2 regions of the Clostridium sp. MB05 genome follow, and region 2 is predicted to be linked to the other one. Evidence: riboswitches for the same ligand, from Rfam matches in the RefSeq annotation. Region 2 holds a riboswitch; the other holds the start of a gene.
What was found. Region 2 has a riboswitch for magnesium ahead of mgtA (magnesium-translocating P-type ATPase). Riboswitches for the same ligand answer to the same signal wherever they lie in the genome.
Positions count from the first base shown of each region.

Region 1: it holds a riboswitch for magnesium, as region 2 does, so the genes downstream of both, mgtE (magnesium transporter) here and mgtA (magnesium-translocating P-type ATPase) in region 2, are expected to answer to the same signal.

Region 1 is NZ_CP174370.1:780,500-792,689, reverse strand. It holds gene ACH36K_RS03975 (helix-turn-helix domain-containing protein) at 1-441, opposite strand, end outside; gene agaV (PTS N-acetylgalactosamine transporter subunit IIB) at 817-1,293, shown strand; gene ACH36K_RS03965 (PTS mannose/fructose/sorbose/N-acetylgalactosamine transporter subunit IIC) at 1,316-2,128, shown strand; gene ACH36K_RS03960 (PTS system mannose/fructose/sorbose family transporter subunit IID) at 2,118-2,945, shown strand; gene ACH36K_RS03955 (N-acetylglucosamine kinase) at 3,114-4,067, opposite strand; gene ACH36K_RS03950 (YetF domain-containing protein) at 4,442-5,137, shown strand; gene ACH36K_RS03945 (DNA-3-methyladenine glycosylase family protein) at 5,187-6,128, opposite strand; gene mgtE (magnesium transporter) at 6,365-7,708, opposite strand; M-box (ykoK) riboswitch at 7,892-8,054, opposite strand; gene ACH36K_RS03935 (3-hydroxybutyryl-CoA dehydrogenase) at 8,253-9,095, opposite strand; gene ACH36K_RS03930 (electron transfer flavoprotein subunit alpha/FixB family protein) at 9,238-10,245, opposite strand; gene ACH36K_RS03925 (electron transfer flavoprotein subunit beta) at 10,267-11,046, opposite strand; gene ACH36K_RS03920 (acyl-CoA dehydrogenase) at 11,064-12,190, opposite strand, start outside.
Region 2 is NZ_CP174370.1:1,404,757-1,416,946, reverse strand. It holds gene ACH36K_RS06580 (undecaprenyl-diphosphate phosphatase) at 1-685, opposite strand, end outside; gene ACH36K_RS06575 (sensor histidine kinase) at 856-1,836, opposite strand; gene ACH36K_RS06570 (response regulator) at 1,847-2,539, opposite strand; gene ACH36K_RS06565 (ROK family protein) at 2,786-3,808, opposite strand; gene ACH36K_RS06560 (HAD family hydrolase) at 3,808-4,437, opposite strand; gene mgtA (magnesium-translocating P-type ATPase) at 4,613-7,303, opposite strand; M-box (ykoK) riboswitch at 7,650-7,809, opposite strand; gene ACH36K_RS06550 (alpha/beta hydrolase) at 8,043-8,999, shown strand; gene ACH36K_RS06545 (anti sigma factor C-terminal domain-containing protein) at 9,244-10,221, opposite strand; gene ACH36K_RS06540 (RNA polymerase sigma factor) at 10,205-10,720, opposite strand; gene ACH36K_RS06535 (DUF5698 domain-containing protein) at 10,983-11,465, shown strand; gene ACH36K_RS06530 (GH92 family glycosyl hydrolase) at 11,558-12,190, opposite strand, start outside.

The DNA.
Region 1 (12,190 bases), 620 kb from region 2:
TTTAAAATTGTAATTTGGACTTTTAATTGTATAATAATAAGCTATTATTTCAGGGATATTTATAGTAGGCAATATTCTATTATAAACATATGGTGGATTTAAAAATTCAAGTTTAAGGTTATATCCTGATGGTATTATTAAATTAAAAGTGACTTGATCTGTCATTGAAACAATATTAAAATACATATTAGGCTTAATTTCTAATTTTCTATGAACTGCAAACAGTTTAAAATCACCATTACTTGAATCACTTATTAATATAGATGCCATTCCTTTAACAATTTCTATATATGTTGGCTCTGAGAAATTGTATAGGCTAGAAATAACTTTATCACTAGTTACAATTTGCTTTAATATTAAATCATCCTTATGTATATCCTTAGCTTCATCATAAACAGAACCATACTTTCTAAATTGAGCACTAGTTGTTTTATCATACATAAAAATCACCTCAATATAAATTACTAATATTACTTTCTAATAAGACTTTCGCTAATCTTTAATTAATATTAATTTTATTTTGCTTATATACTTTTATATCATAAAGATTAATTCATTAATTAATCTTTAAATTAAAGTTATTAATATATTATATCATAGTTTTTTTTGAATTTAAAAGAGAACTTAACCGTAGCTTTAATATACTATATTAATACTAAAATCATATTTTTATAAAACTAAATTTAACTCTATTCTGTAAACGTTGTTAAAAAAAATAAAACAAATACTAAAAAGTGTAAAGATTATCATTTATATTAAGTATATAATGTTCTCATAAGTGAAAATAAAATGTTTTCACAAAAAGGAGGTGATATTATGCCAAATATTGTATTAACAAGAATAGACAACAGATTAATTCACGGACAAGTTGCAACTCAATGGTGTGGTTCTATTGGTGCAAACTTAATCCTAGTTGCAAATGATGTTGTAGCTGGAGACAAACTAAGACAAGGTCTAATGGATATGGCTGCACCAGCTTATGCTTCAACTCGTTATTGGACAGTAGAAAAAACTATAAGTACAATTCATAAAGCTAGTGCTAAACAACTTATATTTATAGTTTGCGAAACTCCTACTGATGTGTTAAGACTTGTTGAAGGTGGAGTTCCAATAAAAAAAGTTAATATTGGAAATATGCACATGGCAGAAGGAAAAAGACAAGTTGCTGGCTCTGTTGCAGTAGATGACAAGGATGTAGAAGCATTCAAAAAATTAAAGGAATTAGGAGTAGAGCTTGAAATAAGAAGAGTTCCTACCGAAAATTCAGAAAGTATTGATAAGATTTTTAAATAAAATAATACGGGGGGAATACTAAATGGATTTTAATATTATACAAATTCTCTTGGTTGCAGTATTTGCATTCATTGCAGGTATTGATCAATTTAGTTTCTTAGAATCATTGTATCAGCCGATCGTATCCGGAGCTGTTATTGGTGCAATTCTTGGAGATTTACAAACTGGACTTATTGTAGGTGGTACTTATCAATTAATGACAATCGGTAACATGCCTGTTGGAGGAGCTCAGCCTCCAAATGCTGTTATCGGAGGAATAATGGCAGTAATATTTGCTATTTCTTCTAAATTAGAGCCAACTGCTGCAGTTGGATTAGCAGTTCCATTTGCGTTAATAGGACAATATTGTGTTACTTTATTATTCACAGTTATGTCACCATTAATGTCAAAAGCTGATAAACATGCTGAAGCTGCAAATCCAAAAGGTATTGAAAGACTTAACTATGGAGCAATGGCTGCTTTAGGATTATTCTTTGCATTTGTAGTTGTTCTAGGTTTAATAGGTGGTAGCGCTGTAGGTTCTACATTGCAAGCTTTATCAGATAAATATGCTTGGATCATGAATGGACTTGGTGCTGCTGGTGGAATGATGCGTTATGTTGGATTTGCAATTTTATTACGTATTATGTTATCAAAAGATTTATGGGGAGTTTACTTTGCTGGTTTTGCACTTGCAACTATCATAGGTAAAATAGAAGGTTTAGCTGGATCTGCATTATTATTAATTGCATTTATTGGAATTGCAGTATGCATTTACGACTTCCAAACTAATGTAAAAATGAAATCTGCTACAGCAAATATAGGAATAGGAGGAGATGACGAAGATGGAATCTAATGCTACACAATATAAAGATTTGACTCCTGCCAAACAACTTGACAAAAAAACTTTAAACAAGATGGTTTGGCGTTCATTATTCTTACAAGCTTCATTTAACTATGAAAGAATGCAAGCTGCTGGATGGCTATATGGAATATTACCTGGACTTGAGAAAATTCATACTGATAAAGATGATCTTTCAAAATCCATGAAACACAACTTAGAGTTCTTTAATACTCACCCATTCCTTGTAACTTTTGTTATGGGTATAATTTTATCATTAGAGCAACAAAAAGCTGATACTAATACTATCCGTGCTGTCCGTGTTGCTGCAATGGGACCTTTAGGTGGAATTGGAGATGCTATTTTCTGGTTCACATTAGTTCCAATTACTGCTGGTATCACTGCCAATATGGCTATTAATGGATCTTTAGCTGGTCCAATATTATTCTTATTAATATTTAATGCTGTTCAATTTGGAATTAGATATTGGTTAATGCATTGGTCATATAACTTAGGTTCAAAAGCAATTGATATCTTAACTCAGAATGCAAAAGAATTTACACGTTCAGCTTCTATGCTAGGTGTATTCATAGTTGGTGCACTTACTTCAAACTATGGTGCAACAAGATTAGCTATTGAAATACCAAATGGAGAAGCTCCAATTAATATACAAAAAATATTAGATGGTGTTCTTCCTCAAATGATTCCACTAGCTCTAACATTAATGTTATACTACTTAATTAAGAAAAGACAATGGTCTCCTGTTAAATGTATAGGTTTATTACTTATAATAGGTTTAGTTGGTGGATTCTTTAATATATGGGCTAAATAAAACTTAAAAGATTGAGGACATACTATTTACTAGCAGTCCTCTTTTTTTATTAATTTAATTTTAGTATTATTTAACTTATTCAACATATAAGCTATTTTATCTAATTTATTATTGACTACAGAAACGAAACGAGGCTATCTCAGACAGCCTCGTTTTATTTATATTCTTTTACTTAAATATTTCCTTAACGTTATCTGGAACTTTATTTCCTGCTAAAGTATATGCTAATAATACTGAACCATTCCATGGGTCTAATGCTGGTTCTTGTAATTTGCATTTCAGTTTTGAATTATTTATCATTTCTTGTAAAGGCTCTAAAACGTATTTTCCAGACTTAAATACCCCACCTGTATATGATACTACAAATTCGTCTTTAAAATTTAATTCCTTTGATATAGCATTTATATGCTCAAATATAGCCTCTGCAACATCCCTAAATATTTTTTTACAATCTGGACATCCTTCTTCCGCTGCAAGGAAACATATTTTAGAGAATTTAGCTAATTCCGTTCTATTAAACTTCAATCTATTAAATACTACGTCAACTATTTCATATTGGTATGTTATATTATACTCTTTTTCTAATATATCGTATAAAGCAGTTTTTTCTTTTCTTCCATCTTTTTGCTTTGTATATTCATTTATAGTCCTTAAGGCAATCCAATATGCACTACCATCATCGCCTATTCCTGGTCCAAACCCACCACATCTAGCAAGCTTACCTTCTGCATTTCTTCCATAAGCTATACTACCTGTACCAGCAACTACATTTATTCCTGGCTTGCAAGCAGTTCCTCCCGCCCATCCATTAACAGCATCATTATCAATAGAATATGGTATTTCCATAACTTCTTTTATAGCTTTATCAATCTTTTCCATGTCATCTAGACTTTCTCCATATCCAGGAACTCCTGCAAATGCATAGGCTATATCCTTAAATTCTATATTGGCTTCTTCACATACCTTTGAAATATTTTCTCTTAACTCTTTTTTTATACCATCCACACCAACTTGATGAATGTGTATAGTCGAACCCTCTCTTTCGGATACCTTTTCAAGCTTGTCATTAACTAATAGATACTTTGTTTTAGTTCCGCCTCCATCAATACCTAAATAATACATTTTTCCTTCCCCCTATACGCCTTGTCTTATATAATTCTTTTTACTATATAACATATTCTAAACCTTACTAATTTTAAGCTATGTCTAGTACATTATTAATAACTTTATCTACTATATAATTATATCTTTATTATTATTAAATTCCAATATTATACTTTATTAAAACTAATAGATATCTCATATTAATTTTTAATACATATCTTTTCTTAACTTCTATATACTTCTATCATTTATGCCATCTTTCAACTGATAAAAAAACATTCTTGAATAAATTAATTAGCTTTGGAAAACATAAATTAAGTTATTATAGATGCAAAAGTTATTTTTTATTCTTATTGTCTTGAAAATTCATATTTTTAGAGGAGATGTTTAATATGAATATAGGAAATACAGACGTACTTAATTTATTATTCAGAACAACTGTTATATTTATTGTATTGTTAACATCAACAAGAGTACTTGGAAAAAAGCAAATGAGTCATCTAACATTTTTTAATTATGTTACTGGAATTACAATTGGTTCTATTGCTGCCAATGTAGTTAGTGATATTCATAGACCCATTACGGATGAAGTTATTGGTTTGATTTGGTGGTGCGTACTAAGTAGCCTTGCTTCATACATAAGCTTAAAATCAGGAAAAATAAGACATATATTAGACGGACAACCAACTATCTTGATAAAAAAAGGTAAAATTATGAAAGATTCTTTATTTTCAACCGGTCTTAATATTGATGATCTTTCAATGTTACTTAGAAAGAATAGTGTTTTCTCTATTTTAGAAGTGGAATATGCTATATTAGAGCCAAACGGAAGCTTAAGTGTAATGAAAAAGCCTGAGCATCATCAACCAAATAAGTCAGATATGAAAATACCTGTTTCCGAGATAAAATATATTCCTTCTGAAATAATTAGTGATGGTAAAATAATAAAGCATAATTTAAAAGAATTTAATTTAGATGAGAAGTGGGTAAAAGCTGAACTCGCTAAGCAAAATATAAATTCAATTAAGGATGTCTTTTATGCTGAAATTCAAAGTGATGGAACTTTATTTATTGATAAAAATTCATAATAAAGTAAAATAAGGTTGGATGCATCCTTGCTATTCCAACCCTATTTTTTTATACTTCTATTTTGTTTTCCCTTGCATAGTAGAACAAATATTGTTGTGCCATTCCTGATAAAGCACCAAATTTATCTCTAGCAAATACTCTCATTTTATTTAAAGATACATCTGGAGCAACATAAAAATGAATCATTGCTCTTTTAACCCATACATCTACAGGAAAAGATGAATGTTTTGCCATTGAAAATAACATTATACAATCAGCAACTTTTGCTCCTACTCCCATAAACTTTTGAAGTGCTATATGACATTCATCATCATTTAATGATTTTATGTACTCTAAATCAAAATCTAATACTTCTGGTCTTTCTTCATACTTAGTAGGATTTAATTCTATATCCTCTTTAATTACTAGAGCTTCATTAACTTTTTTAATAGTATCAACTATATACTTACTTCTAAAAGATGCACCTGTTTCTTGTATTTCCTCTAGTGTGGATTCCTTAATTGCTTTTGGAGTTGGGAATGTATAATATTCATTTCCTTTGTATTCTACTTTTTCTCCCCATTTTTCACATATCTTTTTAACTGTTTTCTTTATTGATGGAATACTATTTCTAGCTGATATTATAAAACTTATAAGCATTTCAAAAGGATCTTGATTTAATATTCTGATTCCATACCCAAACTCAACACTTTTTCTAAGTATTTCATCCTTTGCAAGAACATCCTTTATATCATCATAGCTTCTTTCTAAGTCAAAATAATTTAACCATATGTTATTAAAGTCTTTTTCATTAGTATTATATATTGTAACTTCATCATCTTTTTGAATTACTTCTATAACTTTTCCATAGGCAACAATTATGTAATTACAATCATTTATCTTATCCCATCTAAAACATTGCCCACACTCTAATATTTGCTTTATATTAAAGTTTTTAACTCCTTGTATTATAGCTTTATCTTCTTCAAATATAACATTTTTAAAATCCATTTCTTCACCTCTATATATCTCATTAATATATTATTTATCCCCGAGACATAAACGAACTATTCCCCTCTTCTTTTAATTAATTATAACACAATATAAATTAAAATAAAAAATTGCAAATTGATAATTTTAAAATAAACCTTATTTAGTTTAAAAAAAATAGAGAAATTCAATGAACTTCCCTATAAATTTAATTTTATAAACATTTTACTATTTTTGATTGTCAATATGATCACTCTTTAAATTAAATAATTTAATAATAAGGTAGCTAATCCTAAGAAGAAGAAGAAACCTAATACATCTGTAAATGTTGTTACAAATATGGATGAAGCTAATGCTGGGTCTATATTAAGCTTTTTAAGCACTATTGGTACTACATAACCTGACATTGTAGCAACAACCATATTTAAAACCATGGCTACGCCTATAACTATTCCAAAAACAATATTTCTTTCCCACATATATCCTAATATAGATATTATAATAGCTATTACAGAACCTGTTATAAGTCCAATTCCGACCTCTTTAAAGAATGTATGCTTAATATTGTTAAAGTTTAATTCCCCTAATGCTAATCCTCTAACAATTATAGTTAATGTTTGTGTACCCGCATTTCCGCCCATTCCTGCAACTATTGGCATAAATGTAGCTAAAGAAACTACTCGTCCTATTGTACCTTCAAACATCCCTACAACTGCTGATGCTAAAATAGCTGTAACTAAATTAATAACAAGCCAAGGTAATCTACTTTTTACTGACTCTCCTAATGTTCCATTAATCTTTTCTTCCTTGTCTATTCCCCCAAGACGATGAATATCTTCTGTACTTTCATCCCTTAATATTTGCATCACATCATCAAAGGTTATTATACCAAGTAATCTTTTTGCATTATCTACTACAGGCATAGTTAAATATCCATATTTCTCAAACCTATGTCCAACTTCTTCTTGATCCATATTATAGGGAATCCATTCTACATTAGTATTTAAAATATCTGATATCTTAGTATTAAACCCTGAGACTACTAAATCTTTTAATGGAACTATTCCTTTAAGCTTATCAAAATTATCTATTACATATAAGTCATATATATTTTGAATCTCTTCTCCATATTGTTGTAAATATTTTAAAGTTTCCTCTACAGTCATATTCTCTTTTACTGATATAAATTCCGTAGCCATTATCCCTGCGGCAGTGTCTGGATCATAGCTTAATAATTGCCTAACTTTTCTAGCATCTGCATCAGTCATCTTTGCTAAAATCTTATTCGCTTGTCCTTCATCTAAAATCCCTAGTAAATCTGTTAATTCATCTGAAGACATTTCTTCAATAATATTTTTTTGTTTGTTCTCTGAAAACTGACTAAGTATTTCATACTTTTCCTCATTTTCAGCTTCATCTATTATTGATGCTATAAATTCCTCTGGTAATCTATATAAAATATCAGTTATATCTTCTTTATTATCACGTAATACATCTAATATATCTACTGGATGTATATCTTCTATATACTTAATAATTTTATCTTGTGGAGCATGAAGTAAAAATCTTCTTAACTCTTCCTTATTCATATCTAACTTCATAAATTTTCCTCCTAAAATTAGATAGGAGAAAATCCTTCAATAGAGATTACTACTATTAAGACTTTCCTATCTTTTTTATATCTAAATCTATTCAATTCATACATTGTCCCCAGATACGAGTCCATAGTAACATCTCCCTTCAAAATAAAAAACTTTTGCCCTCTACGACAAAAGTTAATAACATTAGCTTTATAATCGTAGAGCTTTAGCACTATAAAGCGTAGACACAATGTCAGCTACATTAAAAATCACCTTAGCGATGATTCTTGCTAACCCATTGGAATCTCTAGATTTTTCTGGGTAGTAGCATTTTTCTTTATAGGAACCTCACCTAACAATTTGTATTATATATTTATTCCTAATAATATACTATGCAATAAAAATCTACATGTCAATAAAATGAATATTATTTTATAACAAACTATACTTTAAACTATTATGAACCTCTAATATTATATACAATATATTAAATAAAAAAAAGTGAAAGAGCTTAGGAATTTATTCCTTTACTCTCCCACTAGTTTTAATTCTTTATTATTAAATTCTAATAGTTATAGAATCCTTTTCCTGTTTTTCTTCCAAGGTATCCAGCTCTAACATATTTTCTTAGAAGACTGCTTGCTCTATATTTACTGTCTCCTGTTTCATTATATAAAACATCCATAATAGCTAGGCAAACATCTAACCCTATAAGATCCCCTAAAGCTAAAGGTCCCATTGGATGATTTGCTCCATATTTCATTGAAGTATCTATATCTTCAACTGAAGCTATTCCTTCTTGTAGTATAAATGTAGCTTCATTTATCATTGGAATAAGTATTCTATTAACTACAAATCCTGGAGCTTCTGCAACTTCTACAGGCTCTTTTCCGATTGCAACTGATAAATTTTTAACAGAATCAAAAGTTTCTTGAGATGTAGCTATACCTCTTATAACTTCTACTAGCTTCATTATTGGAGCCGGGTTAAAAAAGTGCATTCCTATAACTTTATCTGGTCTTTTTGTTGCTGATGCAACTTCTGTTATTGATAATGATGAAGTATTAGAAGCTAAGATTGCTGATTCCTTACAAATTGAATCTAGTTCAGCAAATATAGTCTTTTTAATTTCCATATTTTCTACTGCTGCTTCTATCACTAAATCACAATCCTCAGCAAGAGATAAATCAGTAGTTCCCGTTATTCTTGAAAGTATAGCTTCCTTATCTTCTTCAGTCATTTTTCCCTTAGAAACTAATTTGCTTAAGCCTTTATTTATTCCAGCTATTCCTCTTTCAACAAATTCATCTTTGATATCTCTAACTATAACTTCATATCCTTTTTGAGCGAAAGCTTGAACTATTCCAGCACCCATTGTTCCTGCGCCTATTACAAAAATCTTTTCCATTTTTACTAAACACCCCTTTATAATTGATAGTTGTCAATTAATAATTAACAATTCAAAAAACTAAATTAATAAATATTAAATTTACTCTTTAATTGTCTATTTTCTATTGCTAATTGTCAATTATATTTATTGTATGTTAATTCTATTTCTCTTCTTTTAACTCTTTTACTTGTGCTGTCATTTCTGGCACAACTTTTAATAAATCTCCAACTATTCCATAGTCTGCTGACTTCATTATTGGAGCTGATGAATCTTTATTTATAGCTATTATCATATCAGAGTCTTGCATACCTGCAACGTGTTGTATTGCTCCTGAAATACCACATGCTATATATATATTTGGTCTTACTGTTTTACCTGTTTGACCAACTTGATAATCCCTTTCTATCCAACCATTTTCCACAGCTGCTCTTGATCCTGCAACAGTTCCTCCTAAGGCTTCTGCTAATTCTTCTAGTATAGCAAAGTTTTCCTTAGAACCAACTCCTCTACCTCCAGCTACTATAAAGTTAGCTTCACTTATATCAACTATATCCTTAGCTTCCTTTACAATTTCAACTATTTTAGTTCTAATATCTGCTTCTTCTAGCTTAACTTCAACATTTTCTACAGTAAACTCTCTATCTTCATCTGGAAGCTTTGAGAACACTCCCGGTCTTACTGTAGCCATTTGTGGTCTATGATCAGGGCAAGCTATTGTTGCCATTAAGTTTCCACCAAAAGCTGGTCTTGTAGCTAGTAAATCTGCTTTTTCAACATCAACATCTAAAACTGTACAGTCTGCTGTTAACCCTGTTGATAATCTAGCTGCTACTCTAGGCCCTAAATCTCTTCCAATGAAAGTAGCTCCTATAAATAATATTCCTGGTTTTCTTTCATTAGCTATATCGCAAATAACTTTTGTGTATCCATCAGTTGTATAATGCTTTAACAACTCATTTTCAGCAACGATAACCTCATCTGCTCCATGTCTTCCTAATGTGTCTGCTAATCCATTAACTTTATCTCCTAATAGCAATGCTGTTAGTTTTACTCCTAACTTATCAGCAATCATTCTACCTTCACCTAATAATTCTAGAGAAACCTTTTGAAGTTCCCCTTCTCTTTGCTCAGCAAATACCCAAACTCCATTGTAATCTGCCATACTCATATTTTTTACCTCCCATATATCTTAGATATAGTGCTTTTCCTTTAATTTTCCTAATACATGCTTTACAGCTTCTTGTGGAACTTCATTTATTATTTCTCCAGCTCCTTTAGCTTCTTTAGTCATACTCTTTTTAACCTTAGTCGGCGATCCTTTAAGTCCTAATTCATCTTTATTCACATCTATATCATCAGCTGACCAAATCTTTATTTCCTTATTAGCTGTGTCAAAGATATACTTAACATTCATATATCTTGGCTCATTTAATTCCTTTATAGCTGTTAAAAGAACTGGTGCCTTAACTTTTATTAATTCATATCCATCTTCTAATGCTCTATTTACTAATAATCCATCTTCTTCTACTTTAACATCTTGAACATATGTTACTTGAGGTATATTTAAATGTTCTGCAATTTCTGGACCTACTTGAGCAGTATCTCCATCGATTGCTTGTCTTCCTGCAAATACTATATCATACTCTAACTTTTTTAAAGCTCCTGCTAAAGCCTTTGAAGTTGCTAATGTATCTGCTCCTGCAAAAGCCCTATCAGTTATAAGAATAGCTTCATCAGCTCCCATACATAAAGCTTCTCTTAAAGCATTTTGTGCTTGAGGAGGTCCCATACTTATTACTGTAACTTTCGCTCCTGTATTGTCTTTTATTGTTAATGCTTCTTCTAAAGCATGTTTATCCTCTGGATTTATTATTGATGGAACTCCATCTCTTATAAGTGTTCCTGTTTTTGGATCAATCTTAACAGCTGTTGTATCTGGAACTTGTTTTAAACAAACTACTATATTCATCTATAAATCCTCCCTTATTATCTTAATGCATTTCCTGAAATAACCATTTTTTGAACTTCTGATGTTCCTTCATAGATTTCAGTTATCTTAGCATCTCTCATCATTCTTTCAACTGGATATTCCCTAGTATATCCGTATCCACCGAATATTTGAACAGCCTTAGTTGTTACATCCATAGCAACTTCTGCTGCATAAAGTTTAGCTCTTGCTGCTTCTACTGAATATGGAAGTTTAGCATCCTTTAAGCATGCTGCTTTATAAACTAAGTGTCTTGCAGCTTCTATTTTTGTATCCATTTCTGCAATCATCCATTGTAAACCTTGGAATGCTGCTAATGGTCTTCCAAATTGTTTTCTTTCCTTCATATAAGCAACTGCTTCGTCAAATGCGCCTTCTGCTATTCCTAAAGCTTGAGCTGCTATACCTATTCTTCCTCCATCTAAAGTTTTCATAGCTATACCAAAACCTTTACCCTCTTGTCCAATTAAGTTATCTTTTGGAACAATACAATTACTCATAACTAATTCTGTTGTTGAAGAAGCTCTAATTCCTAGTTTCTCTTCTTTCTTTCCTATTGAGAATCCTGAAAAATCCTTTTCAACTATAAATGCTGATATTCCCTTTGTTCCTTTACTTCTATCTGTCATAGCAAATATTATAAATGTTTCTGCTACTCCTCCATTAGTTATAAATATTTTTGATCCGTTTAATATATAATTATCTCCATCTAATACTGCTACTGTTTGTTGACCTGCTGCATCTGTACCTGCTCCTGGTTCTGTTAAACCAAAAGCACCAAGTTTTTTACCTGTTGCAAGATCTTTTAAATATCTTTCTTTTTGATATTTAGTTCCAAACTGCTCTATTAAAGATGCACAAAGAGAAGTGTGGGCAGACACTATAACCCCTGTAGTTCCACAAGCCTTTGATAGCTCCTCTACAGTTAATATATAAGAAAGCGTGTCTCCACCTGCTCCACCGTACTCTTTAGAAAAAGGAATTCCTAACATTCCAAGCTTGGCCATTTTTTCAACGTTTTCCATTGGAAATCTTTCAGTTTCATCAATTTCAGCAGCAATTGGTTTTACTTCATTTATAGTGAATTCTCTAGCCATTTGTCTCACTAATTCTTGCTCTCTAGTTA
Region 2 (12,190 bases):
ATGCAATCCATAAAGTCGATGTCATTATAGAGTAATCAAATTCAAATAAGTCTTTACCTGATGAACCTATCATTGCTGGAATAGCTAAAAAGAATGAAATTTCAGCAGCTATTGATGTTGACATTCCTGCAATCCATCCCCCCATTATAGTTGATGCACTTCTAGACATTCCTGGCCAAACAGCTAAAATTTGTAGTATTCCTACCTTTAAAGCTTGAATATAACTTATATCATCTATGTTATAAGCTTGCTTTTTTCTATTTCTAAATATATTTTCCACTATTAATAATAAAATGCCGCCTACTATGAAACCTATAATTACAGCTTCTGGTTTAAATAAAGATTTTATTTTCTTATAAAATAATACACCTATAATCCCCATTGGAATAGAAGCTATTATAATATTAATTCCAAACTTAAACCCTACTCTACCTTCTTTTCCTTTAGTAATTATAAATCTAAAAAACTCTATTATACTTTCACTAATTTTCTTCCAATAAATTACTACTACTGCTAATATTGCTCCTAATTGAATTACTACCTCAAACATCTTAACAAATTCACCATTAAAATTTATTAAGCTTCCAATTAATATCATATGTCCTGTAGAAGATACAGGAATAAATTCTGTAAGTCCTTCTACTATCCCAATTATAATCGCTTTTAATATGAATATTATATCAATCACCTTATTTATCCTCCTTTAAACTTTATATATTTAGTTTAATTGAAGATCCTTATGGCTACTATCTTTAAACCTTACGTAATTATTACATGTGTGTCACCTTCAACTATTCTATTTTTAAAACTTCTGGAACCTAGGTGAATTTACTAAAAAAAGTAGGATTACTTCTCCTACTTCTTAAACATTACTGTAACTGTTGTTCCACATCCAATTTTAGAATCTATTACTACCTTATGATCTAATTTATCACAAACCTTTTTTACTATGTATAAGCCCATACCTGTAGACTCACCAAATTTACGTCCATTTTCCCCTGTAAAGAATGGATCAAATACTCTTTTAATATCTTTTTTATTTATTCCTATGCCCTCATCTATAACATATAATATAACAAATCCTAAGTCTTCTTCAGCTTTTATTATTAATTCTTTTCCAATACTCCTAGAATATTTTATTCCATTAACAATAAGCTGTTCTAATATAAATTTAACCCACTTTGCATCACTATATATTTCTATTTTTTTATCTATTTCAACTACTGGTTTTATTTTATTTTTAATAAATAAAGTTTTTTCTTCATTTATTTTATTAATAACTAAATTATATAAAGAAATTTTCTCTATTATAAAATCTTTTTGAAATGAATCTAACCTAGCAAAATACATTGCCATATTTAATCCTTTATTTAACTTATATACTTCTTTTTTAATATTTTCAATAGGCTCATCACCTTCATATTCCTGCATTTGTAACTGTATTACTGATAGAGGTGTTTTCATTTGATGAACCCACTGATTTATAAATGTCAAGTGATCTTCATGGCTTTTGTTGAATTCCATAATTTCATCTTCATATAAACTATTCGCTCTTTTTAAAACATTAGATATACCTTCTCCTAAAACTGAATCTCCTAAATTTAATATAGATTCATCTAAGTTATTTAAGCTCTTCTCTAAAAATTTATAAACTTCTTTATTCTTATAATATCTACTTCCTAAGAAAACAAATAAAATAAATGTATTAAATAATAATATATAGAAACACTCATTTATATTTAAATTACCTAAAAGTTTTATATAACTTAAGGTAATAATAAGGCTTAAGAAATATATAATTATATATCCTTTACTATCCTTTATAAATAATTTCATTTTTATTCTCCTACCAGGTTTTATTTAACCTATATCCAACTGTTCTTACAGTTTCTATTCCGTTATATATTCCAATTTCTTGAAGCCTTTTTCTTATTCTGCTTATATTAACATTTAATGTATTTTCTTCTACAAACTCAATATCATCCCATATCTTTTCTAAAAGAAAATCTCTATCTACAACTTTAGGATATTTTTTAATAAGATATTCTAATAATATACCTTCCTTTTTCGTTATTATTAATTTTTTATCATTGAACTCTATTTCGGATCTCTCTGGATAAAATACCAATCCATCAAGTTCTACTATTCTTTCATTTATTTTAGGAGCATAATCTCCAAAGGCTCTTCTTATATGACTTTTTATCTTTGCCATGACAACCTCATAATAGAAAGGCTTGGTTATATAATCATCTCCACCATTTTCAAGAGCCATAACTTGATCCATCCCACTATCCCTAGCTGATATAAATATTATTGGAACTTTTGACTCTTGTCTTATTTTCCTACACCAATAAACCCCATCAAACTTAGGTAAGTTAACATCTAATAATACAAGATCAGGATTGAATTCATTAAATTCATCCATTATATTTTCAAAGTTTTCTACTACTTTTACATCAAATTGGTATTTAGATATATATTCTTTTAATAAAAAGCTTATTGATAAATCATCTTCTATAATATATATTTTATAATTCATATTATCTACTCCTTAATAATTATGAAATTACATTAATTATACAATTATTCCATGCATATTTGTATTACATTTTAGTAAGGTATTTATATAAGAACTCTTATTAATTATGTGTTTCTTAGTAAAAAGAAAAGTTATGGCTTATATTAAATTATAGCCATAACTTTCAATTTTATTTAAAAGTATTTTGGTTACGCTAGTAAAAACTATAACGCCCTCCATACTTATAATAAACCTCTATAAATTCAATCAAATTTCAACTAATTTAACTTCTTTATTTATTAAGCTTAATGCTTTTTCTTTTATTCCTTCTAAAGCATAATCACCGTCTTTATTTTCTATTAGTATTTTAGTTTTTATATTAAATTCTTTATCATACTGATTTATTATTTTATCTTTCATTTCATATTTAAAATTACTTCCACCTAAAACTACTATTTTAGGATTAATTATAGCTGATATAGTTTTAATGGTATTTATAATTATTCTGCAATATGTATCGTCATCTAAATCCCTCATAATAGCAACATTTAAAAATGTATCTTGCATAGGTATAAAACCAATTTCACCTGCATATCCATCGTCACCTTTCAAAACATTTCCATTTACTATTATTCCTGATCCTACCCCTAATGAAGTAAAGCTTATATACACAAGACTCATACTTCTACAATTATTCTCTTCTACATAATTATTATAAAAAGCTATAGAAGTTGAGTTTATATCATTCTCTAATATTATCGGAATTTTATACTTTTCCTCAAGCTGTTTCTTTATTTTTATCTCTTTCCACTCTTCCATCTTAATTCCAGATAAGAACCCATCTTTAGTCACTATTCCTGGTACACTAATTCCTATTCCTTCTATATTAGAATAAACTCTATATAAACCTTCTATGGCATCTATTATAGTTTTAGTATCCTCTACACCATTTATTAGTTTAGCATTTTCTTCTAAGACTTCACCTAAAGCATTTACCACTCTATATACTATTTTTGCTTCTTCTACTGAAAGTACTATTACATACCTTTTATTAGAATTAATTTTATATCTTTCTGCTCTTCTTCCACCGCTCGATTCATCCAATCCAATAGATATTATTTCATCTATTTCAATTAATTCATTAAGTATTCCTCTTACAGTTGTATGGCTTATTCCTGTATCTTTAACAATTTCACTTCTCGTTGCATTACCTCTAGTCCTTATAGAATTCATTATTAATGAAGTATTTACATTTTTAAGTTCCTTTGGTGTTCCTGCAATTTTTTTCATTAAATATTTAACTCCTTTAAAATATCTCTTGGCTCTTTTAAATTAAAATCAGCTTCTATACCATCTAAGCTATCTGCTCCCCACATGGCTATTCCAAAATCCATACCAGCTGCTTTTGTAGCTTTAAAGTCAAATATTGTATCACCTATATACATACACTCCTTTGGTGATATATCTAGTATTTCGACAACCTTAAGCAATGGATCTGGATAAGGTTTATGCTTTTCTGTATCATCAGCTAACACTTCACATTTAATATATTTTTGCAATCCAGTAGGTACAAAATCTATTTCATATTGATTTTTCATTTTAGAACTTGCTATTGCACATATGATTCCTTCTTTATATAAAGTTTTTATAACTTCATCAAGGCCATCATATAATGTAGCTCCTTCTTCAAATTCATTTACATACTTCACCCATTTATCGTAAGATTTCTCTATATCCTTAAAACCTAATTCTTCTATTGTCTTTTTTCCTGCATATGCTTTATATTTCAATAAGCTTTCATATGATATATCTTGTCCAAGTTCTTCTTTAATTAACCTTTGGAGAGGTATCATATTCATTCTTTCTGTATTTAAAATTGTTCCGTCTAAATCAAATATTACACATTTGTATTTTCTCAATTTTCTCTCTCCTTAACTTTTAATATAACCTTTTAAAAGTTTATTGCAAAAGTATTTTATCATAATTTTATAAATTATTCAACAATTAACAATACTCTAAATTTATATATATTCATTGCTCCTTAAATAAAAACAAGCTAAATTTAAAACTTAGCTTGTTTTCTTTAATAAATATTTACAATAACTCACCATATCTATTTATAAAAGCTTTCTTTAAAACTGTTGCTAATGCCATATAAAGAATTATTATTATAACTAGACAAGGGAAATAAATTGCTGGCATAGCAACCATATCTAAAGCCTTTCCAAAAGCTGTATAAGGAATTATAGTTCCTATTGCTATTCCTAATGTTGTTAATGTTGTAAGCTTCCATGATGCACGGCTTTGAATAAATGGAATACGTGGTGTCCTAATCATATGAATTACAAGAGTTTGAGACCATAGTGATTCAACAAACCATCCTGCATGGAAAAGTCCCATAAACCCTAACTGTTGCACTTCATTTAGTGTATGGAATTGTCCGCCAAATACAAATGGACAAATAAAGAAATACATTAGAATATAAGTTGCAATATCAAAAACTGAACTAGTTGGTCCAATCCAAATCATAAACTTGCTAATGGAGCCTGCATCCCATTTACGAGGTGCTTTAAGATAATCTTCATCTACATTATCCCAAGGAATAGCTATACAAGAAATATCATAAATTAAATTTAGCATTAAAAGCTGTATTGGCATCATAGGTAAGAATGGTAAGAATATACTTGCTGCTAGAACAGAAAACATATTTCCAAAGTTAGAGCTTGCTGTCATTTTAATATATTTAATGATATTTGCATATATCTTTCTGCCTTCTATTACTCCATCTTCTAAAACCATCAAATCTTTTTCTAACAATATAATGTTAGCTGATTCTTTAGATATATCTACTGCTGTATCTACAGAAATCCCAACATCTGCTTCTGTCATAGCTCCTGCATCATTTATTCCGTCTCCCATAAAACCAACAGTATGTCCATTATTTCTTAAAGCCGCTACAACACGTACCTTTTGTTGTGGTGAAAGCTTAGCAAATACATTAGTTTCTTCTACTGCTTCACTAAGTAGTTCATCATCTATTTCTTCAATATCTGATCCAAGCAATAAATTACTTACTTTTATTCCAACTTGATGACAAATTGAAGATGTTACAGCATCATTATCTCCAGTAAGAATTTTAACATTAACACCATACTCCTCAAGAGCCTTTATTGCTCCAGCTGTACTTTTCTTTGGAGGATCTAAGAATGCAAGATATCCTATTAGAACCATATCAGCTTCATCTTTTACTGAAAGTTCTCCTACTTTTGATGGATTATTCTTTTGAGCAATACCTAATATACGCATTCCTTCTCTATTGTAGCCTGCAACTGTCTCTAGAATTTCATCTTTTATTTTTTCTGTAATAGGTTCTATTTTCCCCTTATATTCTACATGTGAGCAAACTGATATCATTTCTTCAATTGCTCCTTTTGTAATAAGTTGAGTTTTACCATATTTATCTTCAACTACTACACTCATACGACGACGACTAAAATCAAATGGTATTTCATCTACTTTTTTATAATCTTTCCATAATTCAATCATATCTTTTTCATTTGCATGATTTACTATAGCTATATCCATTAAGTTTTTTAATCCTGTTTGATGATAGCTGTTAAGAAAAGCATGGCGTAATACTCTACTATCTTCATTTCCTTCAATATCAAGAGAATATTCTAAAACAACTTTATCTTGTGTAAGTGTTCCAGTTTTATCAGTACAAAGAACATCCATACCTCCAAAATTTTGTATTGCATTTAAATCTTTAACTATTACTTTTTTCTTTGACATAGAAACTGCACCTTTTGCAAGGTTTGCTGAAACAATCATTGGTAGCATTTCTGGGGTAAGACCTACTGCAATAGAAAGAGCAAATAGAAATGCTTCCATCCAATCTCCTTTAGTAAAGCCATTCATGAATAGCACTATCGGAACCATTACTAACATAAATCTAATTAATACCCAGGATACTGAGTTTACACCTTTTTCAAAGCTTGTAGTAACTTTTTTACCTACTATTTGCTTTGCCATAGAACCAAATATTGTATCGTCTCCAACATTAATTGCTATTGCTGTAGCTGAACCACTAATAACATTACTTCCCATAAAAGCTAAATTATTCATCTCAACAGGATTTTTACAATCACTTATAATAGCCTTATCTATTTTTTCAACTGGTTCACTTTCACCAGTTAATGATGACTGACTTATAAATAAATCCTTAGACCTTAATATTCTAACATCAGCTGGAATCATATCACCAGCAGCTAAATGAATTATATCTCCAACTACAATTTCATTAATTGAAATTTCTTGTCTTCCAATTTCTTTACGCTCTACACTTATAGTTGTCTTAACCATTTCACTTAGCTTTTCAGCTGCTTTACTTGACCTTGCCTCTTGTACAAAACGAAGGATTCCACTAACTAAAACCATTGTAGTTACTATAATAACTGATGTTGCATCTCTGTTTGCTGGTTCAACAATAGCTATATCTGTAATGAATGATATAACTGCTAAAATCAATAAAATTATAGTAAATGGATTAATAAAAGCTTCTAAAAGTCTTTTTAATAAAGAGTCACCTTTTTGATGAGTAACTTCATTTTTTCCAAACTTCTCTCTCATTAATTCAACTTTACTTTCTTCATAGCCATTATAGCTTGTATCATATATCTTTAATATAGCACTTTCATTTTGAATTGCAGCTGAAATTAATCTATTCTTTGTTTCAGCTAATCTTAATTCATTAGTAGTGTTTTTTTTCAATATTCTTTTTTTCATTGTCTTTCCCTCCTAAAAAATAGATTTTAATATTTTTTTAGAAAGTAAGACATAAACCCAAAAGAAATACTAATGTAAATTATTCAATTGTAATGAGCAAGAGGAATGAATGTACAATCTAGTACATAATAAATTCATCGTGCTTACGAAAATCATACTTCTCCCTAATGAGTCTATGTTCTTACTACTCTCTTCATCCATTCCTCTCACCTCCAAAAATTCAAAATATATAAACATAAAATTGATTAAAAATAAAAAACCCTTACCAAAGCTAAAACAATGGTAAGGGAAATAAAATTCCTAAACTATGCAATAATTAATTGCAATAAAAATATAAAACAAAAAAATTGTTTCACCATCGTTCAAGCTTCAGCTTCACAAGGCGATGAAATTGCATTAGTCTATGCCTTGGATTCGACATAGACTGCTAACCTTCTCATAGTGTCTCCACTATTTTGCGGCAGCAACCCTTATCCTTGTGGTAACCTCACCTACCGAGATATTTAATTTTCGAATTTTAATTTCTAATTCTACTTCATCATATGAAATTACTCTATATTTGTCAACCCTTTTTAATATTTTTATTTAATTTAATTATAAAAAGTAAGTTTATAGATCAATTTTTAAAATTTAATTCATATTATTATTCTAAAGTCACTTTCAAATAATTTATTGTGAAATTTATTTAAAAGTGATAAAATAACCCTTAATAATATTAGAACGATCCAAGGAGGTAACTATGAAAAAGAAAAATATAGTACTACTTTCAACTGGTGTTTTAGCCACTTTATCAGTTGGCGCCTTAGGCTTTGTAGGAAATTACTTTTATAACTTAGCTCTTAATCCAAAAACTTCCAAAGATATTATTTTTGGTAAACCTGAAGAATCTGAAGATACAATTGGAGAAGTTGTAAATGAAGATGTAAATTGGCTAACCAGTAATTCAAACTTTTCTGATGAATATATAACTTCATTTGATAATTTAAAATTGCATGGATATAAAATACTAAACGAAAATTCTACTAACAAGTGGGTAATAACTGTTCATGGATATACTTGTGAAGGTTCCGATATGAACCTTTATGCTAGAAAATTTTATGATATGGGTTATAATGTTTTGATCCCAGATTTAAGAGCTCATGGAAATAGCGAAGGTAGTTACATTGGAATGGGATGGAATGACAGACTTGATATTATAGAGTGGATAAATTTAATTATTAAAAATTATGAAAATACAGAAATAATACTTCATGGAGTATCTATGGGAGCTGCTACTGTTTCTATGGTATCTGGTGAAAATTTACCTAATAATGTAAAGGCAATTATAGCAGATTGCGGTTATACATCTGTTTGGAATCAATTTTCTCATAAATTAAAGGGGCTTTATTCACTTCCAGACTTTCCTGTAATGCATGCTTCTTCATTAGTATCAAAATTTAGAGCTGGATATAACTTAAGAAAAGCATCAGCATTAAATCAAGTTTCAAAATCTAAAACTCCAATACTTTTTATTCATGGTGATAAAGATGACTTTGTTCCATATTTAATGATGGACGAACTATATACCGCTACGAGTTCTGAAAAAGAAAAACTTACTATTGAAGGAGCGGGACATGCTAAAGCATCAAAAGTAAATCCTGAGCTTTATTGGTCAACAATAGAAACTTTTACGAATAAATATGTGGACTTAAATTAATAAAAAATACTTTGTGCTAATTATTAGTACAAAGTATTTTTTGTTTATAATTCTAACTATGTCCATTAACAATTACATCTAATTTACCTGTTTCAGAATCTATAGCAAGTCTATAAAGTGATATACCTTCTGACATTAAAGAATGCCTTTTTATTTATATAATTTAATTTTAAAAACTCCTAAGGGAGTTTTTTCTTTAATTTCAAATTCTAAATTCTGCATTTTACATTATGCGACAGCACCTTTAATATATTGGATCAGCAACTATTCCAAAAGAACTAGCCTTTATAATTGGTAATCCAACTATTTCTTTTAATTCCTCCTTAGTTCCATGAACTACTATCCCTAAAATTTCAGCATCATCAGCTGATGTCTTTCCTCTTTCCATTATTTCATCATATAACTGTTTATGATTCATATAAGGACTTTTGCTTAATCTCTCTATTAACTCATTATATTTTTCATTATACTCATCTCTATTAAAATTCTTAGAATTATAACACTCTATCCCAATAGTTTCTACTTCTTCTATTCCACTTGATTTAGAATCATAATTATCAATTTTATATTTAAACTCTTCCATTTTTTTATCAGTAAATTCATCTAACCATAGCCATGTTATATCAGTATTTTTTAACTTACTCTGGATCATATACAACTCAGAAATTTTATATGGTTTATCAAAGGAAATTGCTAACTCGACCACCTTTCCATTGGGTATTTTTTCTATATAATCTAAGTCATTTTGATATTCTTTATAGTCTATCTCAGGATGAAAAAATCTTAACTTTCTATATCCATATTCATTAGTATATACAGGCCAATCACTATTGTAATTACCATATCCCATACCAACTACTCTATCAAATCGACTATTATATCTTTCATTTCCATTAATGCCAAACCTAGTTATAGAATCATCTATAATTATATTTCTGCCAGCAATACTTTTAGAAATCTTTTTAAAACTTGTTCCACCTAATACTCCTAATAAATCATTTGCTTCACTTATATATCCGTTTGGTATAGTTAGTTTTACTATTGCCTCTTGTTTTTCATATGACATCTCACTATACTTTAAAGATAGTTTATTATTAATAAAACTTCCTATTATAAAAACTAAAGCTGATATGATAACTATTTTTATAGTTAGTTTAAGTTTTGCTATTCTCATAGATTTTTTTATTTTTTTCTCATCTAAAAAATTATCTATATCCTTCATTTATTTTATTCCACTCCTTTTTAAAACTATTTCTTGCCCTATACAAATACACCTTAATTGTATTTTCATCTAATCCTAATAAAATAGAAATTTCCTTATAACTTAAATCAATTTCATATTTAAGTATAATTAAGCTCTTATATTCTTCTTTTAATAAATTTAAAGTCTGTAAAATTTTCTGCGATTTTTCTTTATTTATAATATTTTCTTCTAAGTTGAAATTATCTACTAATTCTTCATAAAAGTTATCCTCATAAATAGATTTAGAATTTATAACTTTACCTCTTTTAACCATATTTTTATAATTATTTATAGAAACCTTAAATAGCCAAGAAGGTAGATTTCTAATGTTTATTTCTGTTATGTATTCCATTGCTTTTATAAAGCTATCTTGAACTATATCTTCAACATCACTAGGTCTACATCCACACTTTATTAAATAAAGACAAATAATATTAAACTGTTGCTTATATAAATTAATAATTAAATCTTTATCCATTATTCCTCCCTTCTTAAAATAAGGCCTTATATAAATAAGACAATTATCAAAACAAAATGTGTACAATTATATATTAATTTTTTCAAATAATTATTTCCAAAATAAAACATTATCTATATTATTATCTTAAATACTACATATTTCTGTCTATACTTTAATTTCCCTTATATGAAACTTTTATCTACTTAACTTATAATAAAATTATAAAACTATAGTAGGGATTACTTTGATAAATGCATTAGCAATATTTATTTTGTAGCTAATTTATGTTCCACTTCTAACACTAAGAACTACATTTTTTGTTAAAGGTAAAAAACTTCAAGCCTCAATGTTTGCTTTTTTAGAAGCCATAATTTACATAGTAAGTCTTGGAATTGTATTTTCTGACTTAAAGAATTTTCTAAATATAGGAGCCTATATCTTAGGCTATGGAATAGATATCTATCTTGGAGGTAGAATTGAAGAAAAACTTGCCATTGGATATAGATCAATAGATGTAAATTTAACACTATATAATTCTAAATTAGTAACTAAACTAAGAGATTTAAAATTTGGTGTTAATACTTATGAAGGAGAAAGAATGAATAAAGAGAAAAGATATAAACTTGAAATTATTTCTCATAGAAGTAGAGAAAATGAAGTTATTTCTTTAATTCAATCTTTAGAGAAAAATGCCTTTATAGTTTCTTATGAACCTCCTCAATTTAAGGGTGGTTATATTACCAAGCAATTTAAAAAATTATAATATAATAAATACAATAAGAGCCATAAATTGCTTTATGGCTCTTAAATTAATTTAACACTCAATCGAACATTAATTTACAGATATTTATCCATTTATTTATTTTTTTTCTTCTTAGAGATAACCATTCCAGATGTTGCCATCGCAACGCCTAGTAATGATAAAGCAACTGATGAAGTACCACCTGTACTAGGGAGTTTTCCTCCATTGTTTGGCTTATCTTCATTATTTCCATTGTTGCTTCCATCTCCGTTATTGTCCCCATTACCTGGCTTACCGTCATTATTATCTTTTTCAACTAAAGAGTTCTTTGCATTTTCAAGATTTCTGTAAGCTTCATTTACTTCTTCCTGAGTAGAATTTTCATTATTTGCAACTTCTTTTGCTTTTGCTAATGCATCCATCATTGCATTCCATGATTCTTCTGTATATTTAGTTTGATCTAATAACTTAACTTCTTTGATAAGCTTATTAAGTTCATCCTTAGATACACTTTCTGGAATTTTCTTTAGAGCATTTATAGAATGTCCTAATGACTTTGTAGCATCATCAACTTGTTTTTGTGTTAATGAAACTGTTTCATAAACTTTTTTAGCATTTTCTAAAGCTGCTTTAAATTCTGATTTTCCTTCATCTAAATATTGATCTAAATCAATTGATTCAGCACGTTTAATCATTTCATTTAAGTCATTTCTATTTAATAAAGTCAACTGTGAATGTGCTTCTAT